One region of the Methylobacillus sp. DLP286 genome, then DNA from elsewhere that is predicted to be linked to it. Evidence: riboswitches for the same ligand, from Rfam matches in the RefSeq annotation. Region 1 holds a riboswitch; the other holds the start of a gene.

Evidence for each region. A riboswitch is a leader RNA that binds a small molecule or an ion and turns the genes downstream of it on or off. The one in region 1 is predicted to bind thiamine pyrophosphate.
Region 2: linked by a shared signal. The riboswitch ahead of ACWXTG_RS06945 (TonB-dependent siderophore receptor) and the one ahead of ACWXTG_RS05880 (3-oxoacyl-ACP reductase) in region 1 are both predicted to bind thiamine pyrophosphate.

What each region holds. Positions count from the first base shown of each region.
Region 1 covers NZ_CM153145.1:1,226,158-1,237,957, reverse strand. Annotated here, with positions in the region: gene betT (choline BCCT transporter BetT) at 1-47, opposite strand, end outside; gene ACWXTG_RS05910 (LysR family transcriptional regulator) at 243-1,256, shown strand; gene ACWXTG_RS05905 (Crp/Fnr family transcriptional regulator) at 1,268-1,975, opposite strand; gene ACWXTG_RS05900 (DUF642 domain-containing protein) at 2,204-2,845, shown strand; gene ACWXTG_RS05895 (LLM class flavin-dependent oxidoreductase) at 2,889-3,887, opposite strand; gene ACWXTG_RS05890 (protein adenylyltransferase SelO) at 4,181-5,737, shown strand; gene ACWXTG_RS05885 (sodium:solute symporter family transporter) at 6,409-7,860, opposite strand; TPP riboswitch at 7,909-8,012, opposite strand; TPP riboswitch at 8,201-8,307, shown strand; gene ACWXTG_RS05880 (3-oxoacyl-ACP reductase) at 8,351-9,136, shown strand; gene ACWXTG_RS05875 (LLM class flavin-dependent oxidoreductase) at 9,280-10,569, shown strand; gene ACWXTG_RS05870 (MgtC/SapB family protein) at 10,658-11,800, shown strand, end outside.
Region 2 covers NZ_CM153145.1:1,431,882-1,443,681, forward strand. Annotated here, with positions in the region: gene ACWXTG_RS06915 (sensor histidine kinase) at 1-69, opposite strand, end outside; gene ACWXTG_RS06920 (TonB-dependent receptor plug domain-containing protein) at 272-2,299, shown strand; gene ACWXTG_RS06925 (ABC transporter substrate-binding protein) at 2,328-3,590, shown strand; gene ACWXTG_RS06930 (di-heme oxidoreductase family protein) at 3,597-4,949, shown strand; gene ACWXTG_RS06935 (SulP family inorganic anion transporter) at 5,034-5,690, shown strand; gene ACWXTG_RS06940 (SulP family inorganic anion transporter) at 5,651-6,679, shown strand; TPP riboswitch at 6,800-6,898, shown strand; gene ACWXTG_RS06945 (TonB-dependent siderophore receptor) at 6,975-9,128, shown strand; gene ACWXTG_RS06950 (DUF779 domain-containing protein) at 9,317-9,697, opposite strand; gene adh (aldehyde dehydrogenase) at 9,858-11,378, opposite strand; tRNA gene ACWXTG_RS06960 (tRNA-Pro) at 11,682-11,758, opposite strand.

The DNA.
Region 1 (11,800 bases):
TTGATCTGCATGCGGGGTGTGAGGGGATGGGATTCTGACTCGGGCATGATGGTGTTGGATGATGGGTTCGGTACATTATAAGCATGTTCGGCTTGCCAGGCGCTAGGCGGGGAGCGGCGGGATTGCCCGATCCCAGAAAGCAGGCGCGATCTTTTTATTGATGATCCTGTAAATAATTGGTTAAATTTTTCGTGATTGTTAGTAGAATTCATCATAATTATCCAGTTTGACAGGAAAGCATCATGGACAGGTTCCAGGCAATGCAGGTATTCACCCGGGTGGTGGATGCCAACAGTTTCACGCGCGCGGCGGATAGCCTCGGCTTGCCGCGCACGACGGTGACGACCACCATCCAGGCGCTGGAAGGCCTGCTCAAGGTGCGCCTGCTTAACCGCACCACGCGGCGCCTAAGCCTGACGCCGGACGGCGCGGCCTACTACGAGCGCTGCATGCGCATCCTGGCCGAGGTGGACGAGACGGAAGCCTTGTTCCGCGACGTGACGCGCGGGCCGAGCGGGCGGCTGCGTATCGACGTGCCGCCCTCGATCGGCCGCCTGATCATCATTCCCAAGCTGTGCGATTTCTACACGCGCTACCCGGACGTGGAGCTGGTGATCGGCATGAGCGACCGCCCGGTGGACATGGTGCAGGAAGCGGTGGATTGCGTGGTGCGCATGGGCGGATTGCAGGATTCCAGCATGGTCGCCCGCCGCATCGGCGCGTTCGGTGTGGTGACCTGCGCTTCGCCGCGCTACCTGGAGCAGCACGGCGTGCCCACGACACTGGAGGACTTGGAGCAGCACCATGCCGTGAATTATTTTTCCAGCCGCACGGGGCGGAACATGGACTGGGATTTTGTCGTGGACGGCAAGGTGACGGAAGTGCGCGGCGTCGGCAAGGTCGCGGTCAACGACGCCGAGGCCTATGTCGCCTGCGCACTGCAGGGCTTCGGCCTGATCCAGGCGCCGCGCTACATGGTGCTGCCGCACCTCCAATCCGGCGAGTTGGTGGAAGTCCTGCCGCAATGGCAGCCGTCCAGCCACCCGATTTCGGTGGTCTACCTGCACAATCGGCACTTGTCGCCCAAGGTCAGGGCCTTTGTGGACTGGATCGCCGAGCTGTTCGCCAGCTGTCCCCTGCTGGGCGGATGCAGCAGCGACATGGTGGATGCGGAGTGCCGCTTTGCCCAGTGCGAGCAGGGCAACACCATGCGCGAGATCATCGACCGCAACAATACGGCCGAGGCGGTATTTTAGAGTTCTTAGGTTTACGCGTATAGCAGCGAGGCGTATGCCTGGCGCACGACCTGATAGCACTCGCATGCCATGCGTTCGAGCCCTGGCCGGTTCAACACGTGGATATGGCCGCGGCTGTAGCTGATCAGCCCTCGCTTCTGCAGTTTTCCCGCCGCTTCGGTAATGCCTTCGCGCCTGACGCCCAGCATGTTGGCGATGAGCTCCTGCGTCATGATGAGCTCGGTCTTGTGCAGCCGGTCCAGGCTGAGCAGCAGCCAGCGGCATAATTGCTGTTCCAGCACGCAATGCCGGTTGCAGACGGCAGTCTGGGTGATTTGCGTAATGAGGGCCTGGGTGTAGCGCAGGAACAGGTGCGCAACGGCAGGCCGATGGTCGAAAATCTGCTTCAAGGTACCGGCGCGGATGCGATAGCCATACCCGGCGCTCTGCACCACGGCGCGGCAGGAGGAAGTGTGGCTGCCCATGATGACCGGCGTGCCGACCATGCCTTCCTCCCCGACCACCGCGATTTCCGTCGATGCGCCATTCTCCATGACGTAGAGCAGCGAGACGATGGCATCGACAGGGAAGAACACGTACTTCAATAATTGTTCCGATTCGTACAACACCTCGCCCAGCTGCATGGAAAGCGGTTCCAGGCTTGCTAACAGCTGCCGCTGATCCTCCAGCGGCAGCGCGTTGATCAAGGTATTGCCATGCGGGCTGAACGGAATGTCCATTTGGCCTCCAAGCAGGTGCTGCAATGCAGTATATGCCGATCGATCCGGCTTGGAAGGGCCAATTGCCGCGTATTAGTCCGATTGGGCTAATTTTACTATAAATCATCAAGTTATGTGCGCTAGCGCACAGTAAGGCACATGGTTGCCATGCATGCTCGGTCTACCTGGCGCTCATAGCCGGGCAAACGTACTTTTCTTAAAGCAAATGACGATGAGAAGGAAGAGAAAATGAATAAACTGACTATGGCGATTTGTGGGGCGCTACTGGCTGCAAGCAGCGGGGTGAATGCAGCGAACATCGTGGTGAACGGGGGCTTCGAGGCTGATGCCATCTCGGGTTCCTGGGAACAGTTGCCTGCGGTGACTGGCTGGAGCTCGGACGGCGTGTTCGAAATACAGCGCGGCAGCGATCATGGCGGTTGGCCCGCATTCAATACTGCATTCGAAGGGGAACAGTACCTGGAGCTGAACTCGACCAACCTGACCTCGATCTGGCAGGACCTGACAACGACTTCCGGCGGTTTGTACAACCTCAGCTTTGCCTATTCCGGCCGCTCGGATACCCCAGGCGACCTGAACAGCGCACTGGAAGTGTATTGGGGCGGGAGCCAGGTGGTGGCAACTTCGGTCACCTCGCATAGCGGATGGGTGGAGTACCACTTCACCAACCTGCTGGCCTCCGATAGCCTGACCACTTTGAAGTTCGTCTCGATAGAGCCGCAGAATGCGCCTTCGTACGGTTCATTCCTGGATGGCGTGATGGTCACTGCCGTGCCCGAACCCAGCACCTACGGCATGCTGGCGCTGGGCCTGGGCGTGATGGGCCTGATCAGCAGGCGCAGACGCCAGCACCAACATCCTCTCTACTAAAATACATTTCTTCTCAATGGGCCAGGCCGACGCCTGGCCTTTTTCATTCCGCTGCCAGCTTGTCGCGGATGGCGGCCACGGCCCGGTACGACTGCAGCCTGACCGCTTGGTCGAATACATGGCCGGTCACCATCAATTCGTCGGGCGCAAGGTCATTGAGCAATTTCCTCAAGCCGGCCTCCACGGTGGCGGCGGAGCCGACCAGCGAACAGGCCAGCATGCGTTCCACGCCGATTTTCTCGGCAGGCGTCCAGTATTGCTCGATGTCGTCCACCGGCGGCGGCAATTGTCCCGGTGTGCCGCGGTGGAGGTTGGTGAAGCCTTGCTGCTGGGAGCTGAACCAGTAGCGCGCTTCTTCATCGGTGTCGGCGACCAGCATATTGGCCGTGACCATGAAGTAGGGCTTGCTTAGCGAAGCAGAGGGCCGGAAGTTGCGGCGGTAAGTGTCCAGCGCCTGCAACAGGAAGGTGGGAGCAAAGTGCGAGGCAAACGCGAATGGCAAGCCATGGGCTGCGGCAAATTGGGCTCCGTAGAGGCTGGAGCCCAGTATCCAGATGGGGATGGTCAGCCCTGCGCCGGGTACCGCCCTGATGCCTTGGCCCGGCTGTGGCAAGGCGAAGTAGTCCTGCAGTTCGGCCACCAGTTCGGGGAAATCCTCACCATGCGCATGCAGGTTGCGCCGCAAGGCACGCGCGGTAGCCATGTCGCTGCCAGGTGCGCGGCCCAGCCCGAGGTCGATGCGCCCCGGGTAAAGCGATTCCAGCGTGCCGAATTGCTCCGCAATCGCCAGCGGGGCATGGTTGGGCAGCATGATGCCGCCGGCGCCGACGCGTATGGTCTTGGTCTGGCCGGCGACATGGCCAATGACGACGGCAGTTGCCGCGCTGGCGATGCCCGGCATGTTATGGTGCTCTGCCAGCCAGAAACGCCGGTAGCCTGATGCTTCCCCAACTTGCGCCAGTTCAATGGAGTTGCTGAAGGCCTGCGCGGGCGTGCTGCCCTGCACGATGGGGCAGAGGTCGAGGATGGAAAATGGAATCATCGCTTGCAAGTGTCGTTCATCAGGATGTTGTGGAAGACAGGTGTTTGCCCTTGAGGTTCGGTTCAAACCCGATTATGCACCGGCCTCAACAATTTCTGTGGGTAACTTTGTGGGCATGATGGGCATTGAATAAATAAGCCGCTGTTATGCCATGCATAAATTAATCCTGCTTGTTTTTTAAGCATCTGCCAGTTTAATTTATCCCACGGGAGAACATACAATACGGGACGCTGTCATTCCTATATACCTTCTCTGCTTCTTGAATCTTATTGATCGGCCCCCATACTTTGACCATGCTTACTTTTGATAACCGTTTCTTGCGAGAGCTGCCGGGCGACCCGGAAACCAGCAACCAGTTGCGCCAGGTATATGGCGCCTGTTGGTCCAGGGTGATGCCGACTTCGGTGTCTGCGCCCAGGCTGCTCGCCTATTCGCCCGAGATGCTGCAAACGCTGGGGCTGAGCGAGGAGGAGATCAAGTCGCCGGCGTGGGTAAGCGCGCTGGGCGGCAACGGCCTGATTCCAGGCATGGAGCCCTATGCCATGTGTTACGGCGGGCACCAGTTCGGCAACTGGGCGGGGCAGCTGGGGGATGGACGGGCCATCAGCCTGGGCGAGGTGGTCACTCCCCAAGGCCAGCGCTGGGAACTGCAGCTCAAGGGCGCGGGCGTGACGCCGTATTCGCGCATGGCGGACGGGCGCGCAGTGCTGCGCTCCTCGGTGCGCGAATTCCTCTGCAGCGAGGCCATGTACCATCTCGGCATCCCCACCACGCGCGCCCTGAGCCTGGTGCAGACCGGCGATATCGTGATCCGCGACATGTTCTACAACGGCAACCCACAGGCGGAAAAGGGCGCGATCGTCTGCCGGGTGTCGCCTTCGTTCATCCGCTTTGGCAATTTCGAGATTTTTGCCATGCGCGACGACAGGGAAACCTTGCAAACGCTGGTGGATTTCACCATCGACCGCGATTTTCCCGAGTTGAAGGATTACCCGGAAGAAGAGCGCTTTGCAGAATGGTTCGCCATCGTCTGCGTGCGCACCGCGCGCCTGATCGCGCAATGGATGCGCGTGGGCTTCGTGCATGGCGTGATGAACACCGACAATATGTCCATCCTCGGCCTGACCATCGATTACGGCCCGTACGGCTGGGTGGACAATTTCGACCCGGGCTGGACGCCCAACACCACCGACGCGGCAGGCCGCCGCTATTGCTTCGGCCGCCAGCCCGACATCGCGCGCTGGAACCTGGAGCGCCTGGCGCAGGCGCTATATGCCTTGAAGCCAGAACGCGAAATCTACGACGAAGGCCTCATGCTTTACGACCAGGCCTACAACAAGGAATGGGGCTCCGTCCTGGCTGCCAAGTTCGGCTTCAGCGCCTGGCGCGACGACTACGAGCCCTTGCTCAATGAAGTGTTCGGCCTCATGACCCAGGCCGAGATCGACATGACCGAGTTTTTCCGCAAGCTGGCTTTGGTGGATGCCGCTCAGCCCGACTTGGCCGTATTGCAGAGCGCAGCCTACAGTCCGGCATTGTGGGAAACCTTCAAGCCCAGGTTCGGCGACTGGCTCAAGCAATACGCACAGGCGACGCTCGCAGACGGGCGCGACCCTGCCGAGCGGCGCGAGGCCATGAACCGGGCCAATCCGCGTTACGTGCTGCGCAACTACCTTGCCCAGCAGGCCATAGACTTGGCCGACGCGGGCGATACCAGCATGATAGAAGAGCTGCTGGACGTGCTGCGCAAGCCTTATGACGAGCAGCCGGGCAAGGAACGTTTTGCCGGCCTGCGGCCGGATTGGGCCAGGCACAAGGCAGGGTGTTCCATGCTGTCTTGCAGTTCTTGATTCAATATTCCGCCATAGGCCATTTGTCTCCAATAATCAAGGGCGAGCGCAGCGAAGCCAAGTCGCTGTGGTTTTTCCTCCCCGTCTGGCTGCGCCGAGTAGCACAGCTTTTAATGGATTAAGGACTGGCGTCTGTCTGAGCGCAGCGAGTTCAGCCAGTCCCCATTAAAAGCGAGCAACGCAGGTTGCCCGGAACGTAGTGTAGGGACGCAGACAATCGGGTCGCCTTTTCTTTCGTATCTTTCTTTTGGCGAAACAAAAGAAAGATACTCGCCCGGCGGGGCGAAACCCATCCTCTCGCCAATCGCAGTATTGATGAAGACGAAAAATCGTTGAGCCTGATGGGATTGGGATGTTGAAGGATCAATGGTCTTGACCACTGTTGCAGACCTTGACCCGTTGCCTTTCGCTTGTCAGCGAGTTACTTTCATTTGCTTCGCCAAATAAAAGTAACCAAAGCAAAGGCGACCCCGGAGTCTGCGCCGGGAGCAAGCTCCCGGTCCCCTGCGTTGCTCAATCTGTCTGGGAGCTTGCTGAACTCGCTGCGCTCAGACAGACGCAAGCTCTTTTTCCAGACAGATCTGCGCTACTCGGCGCAGCCAGACGGGGAATTCAAAATCAAACCCACACTTGGCATCGCTGCGCTCGCCCTTTTGGTTGGCTAGCTGACTTTAGAGTTGTTCCCTGTCCAGCCTGCGGCTTGCATGTGCCAGCGCGGCAAGTTCGAAGTGTTGTTTGCGTCGCTTGATCAAGCGGGTGAGGGCGATCACCGCGACAGGCGTCAATGCGGCCAGCAGGAAGGCTTCGAGTAGGTGGGTGGCGGGCTGATCCGGCATGGGGAACATGAACAGTCCGGCCGCCAAGCCCGCTACCGTCCCGGTCAAGGCCTCCGTGCCTGTATGCGAGCGGCTGAACAGGCCGAAGAACACGGGGAATGCCGCGGCGGCGCATAGCAGGTCGGCCAGCAGGAACAGGTAGAGCACGCTGTAGCCTTGCGCGGCGACAACCAGCACGGGTATTGCAACCAACAGGACCAGCCAGCGCGACAGGCGCATCAGGCTGGCGGCGCTACGCTTCGGCATCACCCGGCCGATGTCCACCGCCACGATGCTCGAGATGGCGCTGATGGCCGTGTCCGCGCTGCACATCACCAGCGAGATGCCGAGCGGAATCAGGGCGACGGCCAGCCAGAGCGGGATATTGGGCATGACCACGCTGAACAAGGCCACCGAGCTGTCGCCATCCGGTGTCGTCGCCATGAAGGCCAGCCCGAAAAGGCCCATGATGAAGATGAAGGGCACGACCAGCAGGCCGCCGAGCAGGAAGCCGTTGCGCATGGTGGGAATGTCCTTGGCGGAGTAGATGCGCTGCCAGTTGCCCTGGTGGAAGATGCCGGTGAGCAGGATGGCGACGAAGAAGGTCAGCCCGGCCTTGATGCCGCCGATATCCTCAAGGTTGATCAGCTGCGGCGCGGTTTGCTGCAGCTTTTCCACGACCGGGGCAATGCCGCCGGTGGCCTGCCAGCCGATGAAGACCAGCGCCGCCAGCAACGGAATGATGATGACGATCTGCACCTTGTCGGTAAAGATGGAGGCGCGCAGGCCGCCGTAGGTGGTGTAGAGCAGGGTGAAGCCGAGCACGATGGCGGCGGTGGCCCAGAGCGGCACGGGCGCCAGCAGTGTCACCATCTTGGCGATGGCCGTGATCTCGGCGCTCATGGCGATGAACAGGTAGAACAGCATGATGGTCAGCGCGAGCAGGTACATGGGCTTGCCGTAGCGCGCCACCAGGAACTCGGTGAGGGAGTGGCCGTTGGGCATCAGCTCGCGCATGCGCTTGCCGAGCGGGATCATGGCGATGCGCGGCGACATCGCGCCGATGGCGTAGCCGATCACGGCGGTCAGGCCGCCCCAGGTCGCCGCCTGCGCGGGCGAGAACAATATCCACGCGCCCAGCGACGAGGCCAGCAAGGTCATGATGCTGGCCAGCGTGCCCTGGCTGTTGCGCGCGACGATGTATTCTTCAAGGTTGCCGCGGAACCTGCGCGAATAGGCCATGCCGGCGATGGCGAAAACGGCGGCGAAAAAGACTAGCCAGGCGAGGGTGGCTTGCGTACTGAGCATTGTGTGGTGACTCCTGTAATCGACGAACGACAAGGAGTACGCAAATGATGGATGCGCTATTTCCTTCCCTTCGCCAGCATGATCTGGATCAAGTATTAAGGGTCATGGCAATTGCCATTTCTCAGCCGCAAGCGGCTCCCCTAGGTTAGGCCTGGAATTATAGCGATATTCCTCCAGTGTGCGATGAAGACATGCGGATAATTCATGTTTCATGGTATGGTTCGGCCTCAGAGTGGCTAACAAAACTCAGCGAAGCTGATCCTGACTAGGCGCTCTGCCGCAGACAGTACAAATAGTACGGCAAGGCAGAGCAACAACGTCAGGAGAGTTTTGTTAGCTACTCTTTGGCACGGGGTGCCCTGAATAAGCTGTTCCTTCAGGGCTGAGACTACACCCGTAATACCTGATCCAGATCATACTGGCGGAGGAATGCCTGTCGCAGCTTTTTTGCTGCGCATTCCTTTGCCATGAAAAATTGCAAAGGAATCGCATGGGCAATCCATCTTCACCGCTACTCCCGATTCAAGAACAACTCGTGCTCGTCACCGGCGCAGGCCGTGGGCTGGGCCGGCATATCGCCCGCGCCTTCCTCGGCCAGGGAGCGAGCGTGGTCGTGAACTATCTGCATAGCGCGGACGCTGCTGCGGCCTTGGCGGACGAAGCGCCGGGGCGGGCCCTGGCGATCCGGGCGGACGTGAGCGACGCCGACGCCGTGCGGGCGATGGCGGAGCAGGCGCAAGCGCATTTCGGCAAGGCGATCACCACGGTGGTCAACAACGCCCTGCCCGACTTCAGGTTCAACGGCGATGCGCGGGCGCATGCGCATGATCTCGGCTGGGAAGGGTTGCAGCAGCAATTCGAGGGCGTGGTGCGCGGCGCGCTCAATACCGTACAGGCCTGCTTGCCCGGCATGCTTGCGCAGGGATGGGGGCGGGTGGTCAATATCGGCACCAACCTGTTCCAGAACCCGGTAGTGCCCTACCACGACTACACCGCCGCCAAGGCGGCGTTGCTTTCCCTGACGCGCACCTTGGCGCAGGACCTCGGGCCTGGTGGCATCACCGTCAACATGGTGTCGGGCGGCCTGCTGCGCACCACTGATGCTTCCGCCGCCACGCCGGATGCCGTGTTCGACCTGATTGCCGCGAGCACGCCATTGCGCCGCGTCACTACGCCGGAAGAGTTCGCCGACGCGGTGCTGTTCTTCGCCTCGCCTTGGTCGCGCGCGGTGACGGGACAGAACCTGGTTGTCGATGGCGGCCTGGTCAAGAATTAGAGCCTGTTCACGATCATTTCATAGGGCAGGCTCTTAGCCAGGATCGCTACGCCATGTTTTTTCAGCCGCTCTTGATCGCACATGCTATCCGCTGACTCAGCGCCTGCTATTCCTGAATTCACTAAAGAGGCTCTTGTTTTGCCATGATGCACATCAACCTGTTCCTGTTCGGCTGCGGCCACCACAACGCAGCCTGGCGCCATCCGGATTCCCAGGTCGAGCGGCTGGGCGATATCCGCTATTACGAGGAAATGGCGCAGCTGGCCGAGCGCGGCAAGCTCGATGCGGTGTTCTTTGCCGACGGCCATGCCACCAACAATATCACCGACGGCCCGCGCTGGTTCCTCGAGCCGGTGACCATGCTCACGGCCATCAGCCGCGCCACCCAGCACATCGGCTTGGTGAGCACCATTTCCAGCACCTTCTTCACGCCGTTCCATGCCGCGCGGCTGATGGCTTCGCTCGACCATATTTCCGGCGGGCGCGCGGGCTGGAACGTGGTGACTTCCATGTTCGACGTCGAGGCCAGGAACCACGGATATGAAGCCATGCCCGGCCATGCCGAGCGCTACGCCAGGGCGGAAGAGTTCATCCAGGCGGTGCTGCAGCTGTGGGATAGCTGGGACGACGGCGCGTTGCTCAACGACCGTGCAGGGGATTATGTCGATGAAAGCCTGGTGCGCCAGATCAACCACCGGGGCACGCATTTCCTCGTCGATGGGCCATTGACCGTGCCGCGTCCGCCGCAAGGCAACCCCGTGCTGTTCCAGGCCGGCGCTTCCGAGCATGGACGCGTGCTGGCGGCGAAATACGCCGAGGCGATCTACGCAGTGGCCTATGACCTGCCATCGGCCCAGGCCTATTACAGCGACGTCAAGGCCAGGGTCAAGGCCGCCGGGCGGCAGGTGGACGTGCCTATCCTGCCAGGCCTGGTGACCTTTATCGGTTCTACCGAAGCCGAGGCGCGCGCCAAGCAACGCGAGCTTGATGAACTGCTGCCTGCGGAAACCTCGTTGCGGCAATTGCAGTTGTTCATCGACCAGGACTGTCTGGACTGGGAGCTGGATGGCCCGGTACCGCCGTTGCCGCCGCTGGAGGCCTTCACCGGCCCCAAGGGGCGCTATGCCACCGTGCTGCGCATCATCGAAACCGAGCGGCCCACGGTGCGCCAGCTATTGGGCCGCCTGGCCGCCGGGGGAGGGCATTGCACCATGGTCGGCACGCCGGAACAGGTGGCGGACCAGATGGAGCATTGGTTCCGCAACGGCGGCGCCGACGGCTTCAACCTGATGCCGCCGGTGCAGCCCGACAGCGTGCGGGATTTCGTCGACCACGTGATTCCCATCCTGCAGCGGCGCGGCCTGTTTCGCGAGGATTACGAGCACGCGACATTGCGCGGCCACCTGGGGCTGGCGAGGCCTGGGAGAAAGTAGCGCGGCTTCGGCTTTGCCGTTACTGGAGCCTGTTTCGGATATAGCGCCCTCATGTATGATGCAATTCATTGTGTGAGAAAGCTGCCTTATGCCTGAGTCCGTTTCCGTAGAAGTCATGTTGCACCTGCTCATCGCCCTGGGGGCAGGGCTATTGATCGGCGCCGAGCGCGGCTGGCAGGAGCGCGACGAGAAGGAGTCCTACCAGAGCGCGGGGATACGCACTTTCGCCCTCACCGGCCTGCTCGGCGGCTTGAGCGCCTTGCTCAGCCAGCATCTCGGAATCGCGGTCTGGGTGACGGTGCTGGTGGCGCTGATGCTGGTCGTCAGCATCGCCTACGTCGGCGATTTGCGCCGTACCGGCGACCAAGGCATTACCAGCGAGGTGGCGCTGCTGATCACTTTCCTGCTGGGCAGCCTGGCGCTCTCGGATTACGTCATGCTCGCCAGCGCCGGGGCGGTGGTGGTGGCCTTGCTGCTCAGCCTCAAGAATGTGCTGCATTCGCTCCTCAAGCGCTTGAGCGAGACCGAGCTGTCCGGCGCGTTGAAGCTGTTGTTCATCTCGGTGGTCATGTTGCCGGTGCTGCCTAACGAGAGCTACGACCCCTGGCAGGTATTCAATCCCTATACCACCTGGTGGATGGTGGTGCTGATCGCCGCCCTCAGCTTCATCGCCTATATCGCCGTGCGCCTGACCGGCACACGCTACGGCTTGATGATCACCGCCATCCTCGGCAGCCTGGTTTCCTCCACGGCCATGACATTGACCCTGTCGCGCTTGTCTTCCAAGAACCTGCACAAGCTGCTCGCTGCGGGGTTGCTGGCGACGTCGGGCCTGATGTTCCCGCGCGTGCTGCTGGAAGTCGCGGTCGTCAATGCCTCCTTGTTGCCGCCGCTGGCCTGGTCGCTGGGAACGATGTTCCTGGTCTATATGGCAGGGGCGGCTGTTTTCTGGCGGCGCGCTGTCAAGGACGAGCCCGCAAACGCTGAAACCCCGCTGCGCAACCCGTTCGAGCTGGGGCCCGCGCTGCGGTTCGCCTTGCTGCTGACATTGATCCTGTTCCTGGTGGAGGCGGGCAGGCGTTACTGGGGAGATGCCGGCGTCTACCTGGTTTCCCTCCTGGCCGGGATCGCCGATGTGGATGCGATCACCTTGTCCCTCTCGCGCAGCGCGCGCAATGAGCTCAGCAGCCATGTCGCGGTGCAGGGTATCGTGCTGGCGGTCATCAGCAAC
Region 2 (11,800 bases), 210 kb from region 1:
ATAGATATCGTCCAGGGAGCTCTGCGCAGCGGACTCAAGATACTTGCGGATTTCTGATAGCGGCGACACGGCAATACCTATTAAAAGTTTCAGGCAAGCCTACCAGAACAATTGATTAATTCAAGCTGCGCAAGGTTTCTCCCCTAACCCTGTCATCTATGCATGTGCATCTTCCAGGTTCATTAAAATAATATTCGTTATATATTTACAAATATATTGAATTAATATTTAATCCCGCCTTTGTTTCAACTACTTAGCATCGGGGAGATCAATGTCCAATTACCTAAAACCGCTCAAGCTGGCAGTGATTGCCGCGCTGGCAGCCAATACTCAAGTCGCTTTGGCGGAAGTTGCGCCTTTTACCTTGGGTGAAATCAATGTCACCACTACCAAGCAACCAGAAGATACCAGGCTCTCTGACGACACCATTACGCAGGAGGACATGCGCCTATTCAACCGTGAAACAGTAGGCACGGCCCTCAACACTTTGCCTGGCGTCAGCATGACCCAAGGCGGACAGCGCAATGAACAACTGGTGCAATTGCGTGGTTTTGATTTGCGTCAGGTGCCTGTATTCGTAGACGGCATTCCGGTTTACGTCACCTACGATGGCTACGTCGACCTTGGCCGTTTCAACGCTTTCGATCTATCCAAGATCCAATTGTCCAAGGGATTCAGTTCCGTCTTGTACGGCCCCAACACGTTGGGCGGTGCGATCAACCTGGTCAGCCGCAAGCCGACGAAAGAGTTTGAAGGCAGCATCACTGCAGGCATCAAGACTGACCGCAACCTTAAATTCAATGGATATGCTACCGATGTCAACATGGGGGGCAATTACGAAACATGGTACTGGCAAGCCAGCACCTCATACGTAGACAATGAGCGCTCCCGTATGTCCAGCGATTACAAGCCCAATGCGTATGAAAACGGCGGAGACAGGGAGCGCGCTTACAACAGGGATGGAAAGATCAACCTGAAAATCGGCCTGACCCCTAGCGAAGGCAATGAATACAGCCTGAACTACATCAACCAGCAAGGCACAAAAGGCAGTCCTGTATATGCTGGCAGCGACGGTGGCCGCAGTGCAAACTATTGGGATTGGCCCAAATGGGACAAAGAAAGCCTGTACTTCATATCGCGCACCACCTTCGGCGATAGCGCCTACCTGAAAATCCGCGCTTTCTATGACAAGTTCAAGAATGTATTGGAAAGCTATGACGATGCGCGTTATGCCACGATGACCAGGAACAGTTCATTCACTAGCATCTATAACGATGACACCTATGGCGTCAGCGCCGAACTGGGTTTCGATATTGCCAAAGCCAATACCCTGAAGTTCGCCGCACACTACAAGCATGACAAGCACGAAGAGCACAACAAGGGCAACCCGGTTCAGACGTTTGAAGACCGCACCATTTCATTGGGTATTGAAGATACCCATCATTTCACCAAGAAACTGAGCCTGGTGACGGGTATCAGCTATGACAAGCGTGACACCCTCAAGGCCGAAGGGCTGAACAATGTAAATCAGATTTACGATTTCCCGAATGGCGATGCCCATGCGTGGAATCCTCAGGCTGGTTTGTTCTATAAGCCAACGGAAGATAGCGACATTCACTTTACAGTAGCCAGGAAGAGCCGCTTTGCCACCATGAAGGATCGCTTCTCCGGCCGTTTCGGTCGCGCGGTTCCCAATCCTGGCCTGGATACGGAAAGAGCGACCCATTATGAGCTGGGTGCCGGTGCTTTTGTGCTGCCTGAATTGAAACTGCAGGGCGCAGTATTCTTCATTGACACCAAAGACATGATCCAGTCTGCGAGCTTGCCGAATTCCGCCTGTTCTGCTGGCGGGGGCCAATGCTTCCAGTTCCGCAACATTGGCAAGGTGGAAAGCCAGGGTATCGAACTGGGCGCAACCTGGTTTGCGAGCGATGATGTTGAACTGGGCGGCAACTATACCTTTATCAACCGCGACAATCTCAGCAATGACCAGCGCTTGACCGACGTGCCTCGCCAGAAGCTGTTTGCATACGGCAAATGGAAAGTGAATAGCGCCTTGCAAGTGCTAGCAAGTATCGAAGCGGCATCCTCGCGCTATTCCCGCCAGAACTCCGCTGTCACTGATTGGCTGTCAGCCAAGGGTTATGCGACCGGCAATATCAAGGCCATGTATGCAGTCAATGCCGATTGGTTTGCCGAGGCGGGCATCAACAACATTCTCGACAAAAACTATGCATACACTGAGGGCTTCTATATGGAAGGCCGCAATATGTTTGTCAACGTAACACGCAAGTTTTAAATAATTAACTAATAGATAGGAAACCCCAATGGCCAGCGCTCTTACTATCAAGGCAGCATTGCGCTGGCCGGTCCGGATTCTCATTATCTGGTTGATGCTCGTCAGCCAGGTGTCATCATCGGCAGACATAGCCAAAGTCGTCGTGATGACCAGTTATCCGCAGGAAGTCGTTTCGCAATTCGAGGCGGCATTCGAGAAACAATATCCGCAATACAAGCTGGAAGTGCTATGGCGGCAATCGCGCGATGCCATGGCTTACTTCAAGGAGTCCGGACAACCGGTGGATGTCTATTGGACGCCTGCCCAGCGCAACTTCGCCCAGCTTGAGAAGATGCAGGCGTTCCAACCGCTGAACCTTGACCTCTACGGCCTGCCTGCCGAGGTGAGCGGCTTTGCCTTGCGGGAAGGCAACCACATTGCTACTGAGATTGCCGGGTACGGCATCGTGAGCAATCCACAAGCGCTGGCAAATGCCGGGCTCACCATTCCCAGAAACTGGACAGACCTCAGCCATCCTGCACTCAAAGGCAAGATTGCATTACCCGTACCGTCAAAAGTAGGCTATGCGCCTCCCCTCATCGACATCCTGCTCCAGGGCTATGGCTGGCAGGATGGATGGAACCTGTTGCAGGCCATCGCCGCCAATGCCGAACTGGTGACTTCGGGAGCTACCTTTGTCAGCGACGATGTTGCCAGCGGCCGCTTGTTAGCCGGGCTCACCATTGATTTCTTCACCGCCTCGGCTATCGCCAACGGCGCCCCTTTGCAGTTCGTTTACCCGGAACCGACCGGCTATTCGCCCGCCCATCTTGCCATTATGAAAAATGCCGGCAATCTCGAAGGAGCCAGGGCATTCAGCAAATTCGTGCTTTCTGAACAAGGCCAACGGCTGTTGTTCCACCCCGATATCCGCAAACTGCCGGTCAGGCCGTCTGTTTATGCAAACAAGCCTGCGGCTTACTTCAACCCTTTCGAGAACAACCCTTCGTTCGTATATGACACCCGGCGCGGGCTTGCGCGCCAGGACATCACCAATGCCTTGTTCGACGCCATCATTACGTTGAACCTGGCCTCCCTGCAAAAAGCGGTCAGCGCCATCCAGGATGCCAGCAACCAATCCGGCCCTGACGCCTCGGAGGTGGTGAAGGCAACACAATTGCTGCATTCCCTGCCGATCGACGAAGCAGGCGCGGAAGCGATACGCACATTGAATCCGGCCGAAGTCACGCGCTGGCAGCGCATCATGCATGACCGTTATGAAGAAGCCGCAAAGATTGCATCACCGCATTAAGGCTCAATGCACGGCATCCTGTCCCTCACGGTAGTCCTAGTTACCCTGTTCGCTATCCAGGCCAGCGGCAATGAGCCGGCTCAGGTCATGACCAACGTCGCCAACCGTGAAGCCTATACGCAAGCCGTCAGCCCGCTTTCCACCGAAGAAAGGCAGCAATTCCTGCAAGGCCGCAGCCTGGTCAGGCAGAGTTGGATCATTTCGCCCGCGATGGACAACGATATTGCCGGATTGGGGCCGCTATACAACCGCAACGCCTGCATCGCCTGTCATGCCAAGAACGGCCGGGGCTTCGCACCAAACGCGCCAGAAGAATCCATGCGTGCCATGCTGGTACGCCTGAGCCTGCCTGGCAAAACGCATACGGGCGCGCCCGTTCCCCATCCAGCCTACGGCGACCAATTGCAGGAATTCGGCGCTCCCCGCGTCGAGGCCGAAGGGCGTGCCCATCTGCATTATGAAGAAACCGAGGTAACGCTGAATGGCGGTGAAGCCGTTCGGCTGCGCAAGCCTGTACTAGAATTCAGCGGACTCGCCTACGGCCCTCTCCCCGCCAATATTCAAACCTCAGCCCGCATTGCGCCTGCCATCCATGGCATGGGCCTGCTGGAGGCGATTGCGGACGACACCTTGCTTGCGCTGCAGGCAATGCCAAAACCAGGCAAGATCAAAGGGCGTGTGAACCGCGTCTGGAGCGTGGAGAAGCAACAGCAGGTCATCGGGCGTTTCGGCTGGAAGGCCAATGTCGCGACGGTGCGGGAGCAGACTGCGAGCGCACTGGCGGGAGATATGGGCTTGAGCTCCCACTTGTTTCCGCATGGCAACTGCGCCGAGTGTCAAACCGGGTGCCGGCAAGCTCCGGTCTCGGGCAGGCCGGAAATCCCAGCCACCCAGCTCGCGCAAATGGAATTCTACCAATTGGCGCTCGCCGTGCCCTCGCCGCGCCGTCAGGACGACCCGAGGGTGCAACGGGGCGCTGCACTGTTCCGCCAGGCGCAATGCGCGGCCTGCCACCTGCCTGAAATCAGGACCGGCGAATTTCCCAGGCTGGCCGCCCTGGGCAACCAGGCCATCGCCCCTTATACCGATTTGCTGTTGCACGACATGGGGCCGGAACTGGCGGACCACCGTCCGGACTTTGCCGCCAGCGGTAGTGAATGGCGCACCCCGCCACTCTGGGGTATCGGCCTCGCAAAACAGGTGGAACCGAATGCGGGCTTTCTGCACGATGGCCGCGCCAGGACTATCCTGGAAGCCATCCTCTGGCATGGCGGCGAAGCGCAGGAATCCCGCACCATGGTGCAAAAGATGTCGCCACAAGACCGGCAATTGCTGCTGGATTTTGTCGAATCGCTTTAAGCGCTTGTTCAAGTCTCGTATCATCTTGCGGAGAAAGGGCTATGATATGCCTGTTCATTACATCCCTTGCCACGCCTTTACACCATGATCGCCATTCTTGAAGCCAAGCGTGCTGGCCTGCTCTCGCGCCGGTATTGGTCCCGCAACATCATGTCCGGGCTGATCGTCGGGGTCGTCGCCCTCCCGCTCGCCATGGCGTTCGCGATCGCATCAGGCGCCAAGCCCGAGCAAGGCTTGTACACCGCGATTGTCGCGGGCACGCTCGCCTCCCTGTTCGGCGGCAGCCGCCTGCAGATTACCGGCCCGACCGGGGCGTTCATCGTCATCCTTGCCGGCATTACGGCGAAATACGGCATCGCAGGCTTGCAGATCGCCACCCTGATGGCCGGCATCATGCTGCTCGTCATGGGGCTGACGCGCATGGGCAGCGTGATCCGCTATATCCCGGAACCGGTGATCATCGGCTTTACCAGCGGGATCGCCGTCATCATCTTCGTCGGGCAATGGCAGGATTTTTTCGGCCTCACGCCCCAGGCCTCGCACCATTTCCACGAGAAACTCTGGCACCTGTTGGAAGCCCTGCCGCAGCTGCAATGGCGAACCGCATTGCTTGGCGCGTTCACGCTGGCAGTGCTGCTCCTGTCCAACCGCTACCTGAAAAAAATCCCCGGCCCCCTGGTCGCGATCGTGGCAGCCACTATGTGCAGTCTGTCTTTCAACCTGAACAGGTCGCCACCATAGGCAGCGCGTTCGGCGGCATCCCGCAGGCATTGCCGCATTTTGCGCTGCCCGAGGGCATCAGCCCCGCCGTCATGATAGAGCTGATCGGCCCGGCCTTCACCATTGCGCTGCTGGGCGCCATCGAATCGTTGCTCTCGGCCGTCGTCGCCGACAATATGGCGGGCACGCGCCACCAGTCCAACCAGGAACTGATCGGGCAAGGTATTGCCAACATCGCCTCGCCGTTGTTCGGCGGGTTCGCCGCCACCGGCGCATTGGCGCGCACCGCGACCAATATCCGCAACGGGGCCAACAGCCCGTTATCCGGCATCGTGCATGCAGCCACCCTGGTGTTGATCGTGGTATTGCTGGCGCCATTGGCCGTGAATATCCCGCTGGCAGCGCTCGCAGCCATCCTGTTCGTGGTGGCCTACAACATGAGTGAGGCGCATCGCTTCCTGCACATGGCGAGGACAGCACCGCGCGCGGACGTGGCGGTGCTGCTGATCACCTTCCTGCTCACCGTGTTCAGCGACCTGGTGATTGCCGTCAATATCGGCGTCGTGCTTGCCGCATTATTGTTCATGAAACGCATGGCGGACACGGTGAACGTGACGCAGCTGAGCGATGACGACTTGCAGCAGGAATACGGCCAGCGCGAATGGCGCCTGCCATCCAGCACGCTGGTCTATCGCCTGGAAGGGCCGTTCTTCTTCGGCGCTGCCGAGCACTTGCAACACCGACTGCAAACCCTGCGCGAGGATACCGACACCATTGTGCTGCGAATGGCGCGCGTGCCTATCATGGACGCCACCGGCATGCAGGCATTGTGGAACCTGCTGGACACTTGCAGACAGCACCAGATCAAGCTGGTGATCGCCGAGGCCAGGCCCAACATCCTGGAAAAGCTGCGCCGCGCCGGGCTCACCAGCCAGATTGGCGAACATAATGTGTTGCCGCACCTGCACTTGCTGTGGCCGGAAGCTCCTTCCCCCGCCTCTCTCCATTGAATGGCGTTGCACACTTTTCCGTACGACCCGGTTGAGCACGCGTTAATTGGCTGACATGCGCAGCATCCAGCCCTGTTCGCAAGGAAATTGGCATTTTCCGCGCATTCTTTGTTAGTATACGACCCACGCTAGGGGTCCTGAAGAGCCGATCTTTGGGTGAGACATACCCTTGAACCTGACCTGGATAATGCCAGCGTAGGAAAGCGCAAAGCCACTCAAGGTCGATTCATTTCCCCCGAGGTAGGCCTTTTGTCCGTTCCTGCGCGTGATTGTCCCTAACGCGAGTGAACACACAATGCCTGCTTTTACTTTCCGTCAAAAATTCAGCGTGCTGGCTATCGCCTGCGCCTTTGCGCCTGCTGCGCTGGCCCAGGCCGCCGATACCGACGATGCCCAATTGCCAGAGGTCGTTGTCAGCTCCACCACGAATGCTGGCATGGCACGCCGCGCCAGCATCGGCAGCTTTCCCGAAGCATCGCTGCTGGAAACACCAGCCTCGGTCAACGTCATCACGCAGGAGCAGATGCAGGACCGCAGCGTCCGTTCCGCGACCGACGCGGTGAAATGGGATGCCAGCGTGCAGAACTCCTACAATGCGGTCGGACTGGCGGACTGGTTCGCGATCCGAGGCTTCGTGCTCGACCAGGGCGCCAACTACCGCAAGGACGGCATGGTGATTCTCGCGCAGGCCAGGGTGCCGATGGAAAACAAGGAGCGCATCGAGATACTGAAAGGCCTCGCCGGCCTGCAGGCGGGGATTGCCGCGTCGGGCGGCATGCTCAACTACGTGACCAAGCGCCCTACCGACGCCCCGCTGCGTTCGGCGACGTTCGAGCTGCGTGAACGCGGCACAGTGTACGGCGCGGTAGATCTGGGCGGTCGCTCCGAGGACGGCGTCTTCGGTTACCGCATCAATGCCGCGGCAGAAGACATCAAGTCGTATGTCGACGGCTCGACAGGCAACCGCAACTTCATTTCGGGCGCGTTTGACTTCCGCCTGAGCGAACGCGCGCTGTTGCAGCTCGACCTCGACTACCAGCACAAGTCGCAACTGACCGTACCGGGGTTCCAGTTGCTCGGTCCGGAGCAGCGCATTCCGACCGGCATCCGCGCCAAGCAGATGCTCAATGACCAATCCTGGAGCCGTCCCGTCGTCGATGACAGTTACAACCTCGGCATGAAATTCGACTATGCGTTGAATGACGATTGGCGCACCATCCTGCAAGCCAACCAATCGACTTTGCATCGTGATGATGCGGTGACCTTGCCTTCAGGCTGTCAGCAAAGCCTGCTTCCCGGCTATTGCAGTGATGGCGGCTATTCGATGTACGACTTGCGCCGCAAGAACGACAAGCGCTCGATCACGACCACCCAGGCCCTGCTGCAGGGGAGCTTCACGACAGGCGGCGTGCGCCACGAGCTGACCACAGGCGTATCCACGCTGAACCGTCGCGATCACTTTGCCGACTACGTATTCAACTATGTCGGCGAGAGCAATATCTATAATCCGGTCTACTACGATAATTTCGCGCTCGCCGACGTCAATCCGGTGCATTTGCGCCGCAAGGATGAGGAGCGTGCAGTATTCGTGCAGGATGTCATGGCGCTTACTGACCAGCTCAGGCTGCATGCCGGCGTGCGCTACGTGCAACTCAAGCGCGACCAGTTCAATGCCTCGGGCGAGACGACGCGGCGCACGGACGATGATTTTCTCTTGCCTAGCGTCGCCCTGCTCTACAACCTGCAGCCGTCACTGGCGGTTTACGGCTCGTATTCGCAAGGCCTGGAACCGGGCGGCACAGCGCCGACCGGCACCACGAACGCCGAAATCATCATGGACCCCAGCAGGTCCAGGCAGCTCGAACTCGGCGTGAAAGCGGACGTGACGCGCGATGTCAGCCTGTCTGCCGCCGTATTCCAGATCAAGCGCAACCACGAATACGTCGACGCCACGCCGACCTATGTCATCAATGGCACGCAAGTCAACCGCGGCCTGGAATTCGCCGCACAAGGCCGCGTCACGCGCGACTGGATGCTGGGCGCCAGCTTCACCGCGCTGCAGGCTAAGGCCGAAGGCACGGACGATGCGCGCATCGAAGGCAAGCAGGTCGGCAACGTGCCGAGGTTCAAATCCGCGGTTTATTCCGAGTATGCATGGCCAGGCCTGCCAGCCCTTAAACTGAACGCGACATGGCTCTATTCATCCAGCAAAAATTTCGCGCCGAACAACGAGATCGCGGCATTGAACAGGAAAGTGGAGGGCTACCACGTACTGAACCTGGGCGCACGCTACACGGCCAAGCTCGGCAATACCGCAACCACCTTCCGCGCCGGCGTGGACAACGTGTTCAACAAGTTCTATTGGGGCGATGCATCCAGCGCTTTCGGCGGCTACCTGATCCCGGGCGCGCCGCGCGTATTCCGCGTGTCGGCGCAAATCGACTTCTGATTAATAACAGGATGCCGGAGCCAGTCCCCTCCACCTATCATGCCGGGCTTGATCCGGCATCTTGTGGCATTCCAACATACTTACGAGATCCCGGCTCGGAGGCCGGGATGACGGCAGGTAGTGATCAGCGCCTGTTTAATGTTTCTGATAAGTCATGAACAGACTGGAAAACGGCCCAAAGAGCCTGTTCAAAGGCTTCCGCACTGCTCCACAGGCTCCAGGTCCGCCAACTCCTCGTCAGTGAACAAGCGCGAACGGATGAGGAAATGCTTGCCGGTTGCCTGCTCCAGCGAGAACATGCCGCCATGTCCAGGAATGGCATCAAGGGTCAAATGGGTATGCTGCCAATATTCGAACTGGGTCTTGTTCATGTAGAACGGCACGCCATGCACCTCTCCCACTTTGACATCCGAGGTGCCGAGCAGGAATTCGCCCTCCTGCAGGCACATGGGAGCGCTGCCCTCACAGCATCCGCCTGACTGGTGAAACATGAGATTGCCATGCCTGGCGCGCAGCTCATCAATCAAAGCTGCGGCCGATGGCGTGGCAGTAATACGGCTGGCACTCATAAGTCCTCCTCATAACTTGGCATTTGCTTTTCTTGGCAGTTGCTTTGCCACAAATAATAATGCCCAGGCTTGAACTCGCAAACCTGGGCGTTGGACGAGGGCCTGTTAATGCAATTGAAGGAGATTGCGTTAACAGGCCCTAACCATTCGACATTAAAGTTTAGAAGAAACCTAGCGCATCAGGGCTGTAGCTCACCAGCAGGTTCTTGGTTTGCTGGTAGTGGTCCAGCATCATGCGATGGTTCTCACGCCCGATACCGGACTGCTTGTAGCCGCCGAATGCGGCGTGCGCCGGGTAGAGATGGTAGCAATTGGTCCAGACGCGGCCTGCCTGGATACCGCGGCCGACACGGTAGGCGCGGCTGCCATCGCGGGTCCAGAGGCCTGCGCCCAGGCCGTACATGGTGTCGTTGGCGATTTCCAGCGCTTCCTTCTCGTCCTTGAACGTCGTCACGGACAAGACCGGCCCGAAGATTTCCTCCTGGAAGATACGCATCTTGTTATGGCCCTTGAACACCGTAGGTTCAATGTAATAGCCATCGCTCAGGTCACCACTCAGCTTGGTCGCCTTGCCGCCTGTGAGCAGCTCCGCGCCTTCTTCCTGGCCGAGCTTGATGTATGACATGATGATCTCGACCTGCTCGCTGGAGGCCTGCGCACCGATCATGGTCGACTTGTCCAGCGGACTGCCCTGCTTGATCGCCTTCACACGTTTGATGGCTCGCTCGATGAAGCGTTCGTAGATAGACTCCTGGATCAAGGCACGGCTCGGGCAGGTGCAGACTTCCCCTTGGTTCAGGGCAAACAGCGCAAACCCTTCCAGGGCCTTGTCGAAATAAGCATCATCCTTGTCTATGACATCTTCAAAGAAGATATTGGGCGACTTGCCGCCCAGCTCCAGCGTCACGGGAATCAGGTTCTGGCTGGCATACTGCATAATCAGGCGGCCAACGGAAGTGGATCCGGTAAATGCAATCTTGGCAATGCGCGGGCTGGTCGCCAATGCCTTGCCGGCTTCGACGCCATGCCCATTCACCACATTGAGCACGCCAGGCGGCAACAGGTGGCCGATGATTTCCAGTACCACCAGAATCGACGCTGGCGTCTGCTCCGCAGGCTTCATGACAATGCAATTGCCTGCCGCCAATGCGGGCGCCAGCTTCCAAGCTGCCATCAGGATCGGGAAGTTCCATGGAATGATCTGTCCGACAACGCCCAACGGCTCATGGAAATGGTAAGCCACTGTTGTATGATCAATCTCGCTGATCCCACCTTCCTGAGCACGAATACAGCCTGCAAAATAACGGAAATGGTCGATCGCCAGCGGAATATCGGCGGCCATGGTCTCGCGGATGGGCTTGCCGTTGTCTATGGTTTCTGCAATCGCGATGGTTTCCAGATTGGCTTCCATCGCATCGGCGATCTTGAGCAGGATGTTGGCACGCTCGGTGCCCGAGGCCTTGCCCCAGGCATCCTTGGCAGCATGGGCGGCATCCAGCGCCAGGTTGATATCCTTTTCATTCGAACGCGGCACTTGGCAGAATACCTTGCCGGTCACCGGGCTGATATTGTCGAAATATTCGCCATCTACCGGCGCAACCCATTTTCCGCCAATATAATTGTCGTATTTATTTTTGTACGGAACCTTAATACCTAGACCCTTCAAACTATCAAGACTCATTACTACACTCCTCCAAGAGTTATTGACGATTGTGCAGAACTGCCACGATTTGATATCGGGATGATGCATCCCATGCCTACGTTTTCGTTAATATACTACCTAGTCTAATTTTTGTCTTACATTCAGCCTGGATTTTCAGAGGAAAAATACTAAAACCATTGTGATGGATTATGATTTCAGATTCATATCTGGCTAGCAATATTGAATGGGAGTGAGCTGAATTACTGCGATGATAGAGAAGATTGTTGCCTATAAAAGCGAAAAGCCAGTTACTCAATTCAGAATAACTGGCTAATAGATTTTTGGTCGGGACGGTGTGATTCGAACACACGACCCCTTGCACCCCATGCAAGTACGCTACCAGGCTGCGCTACGCCCCGAACCTACGCTTCCGGCAAGGCCGGGAGCGAGAAAGAGATTAT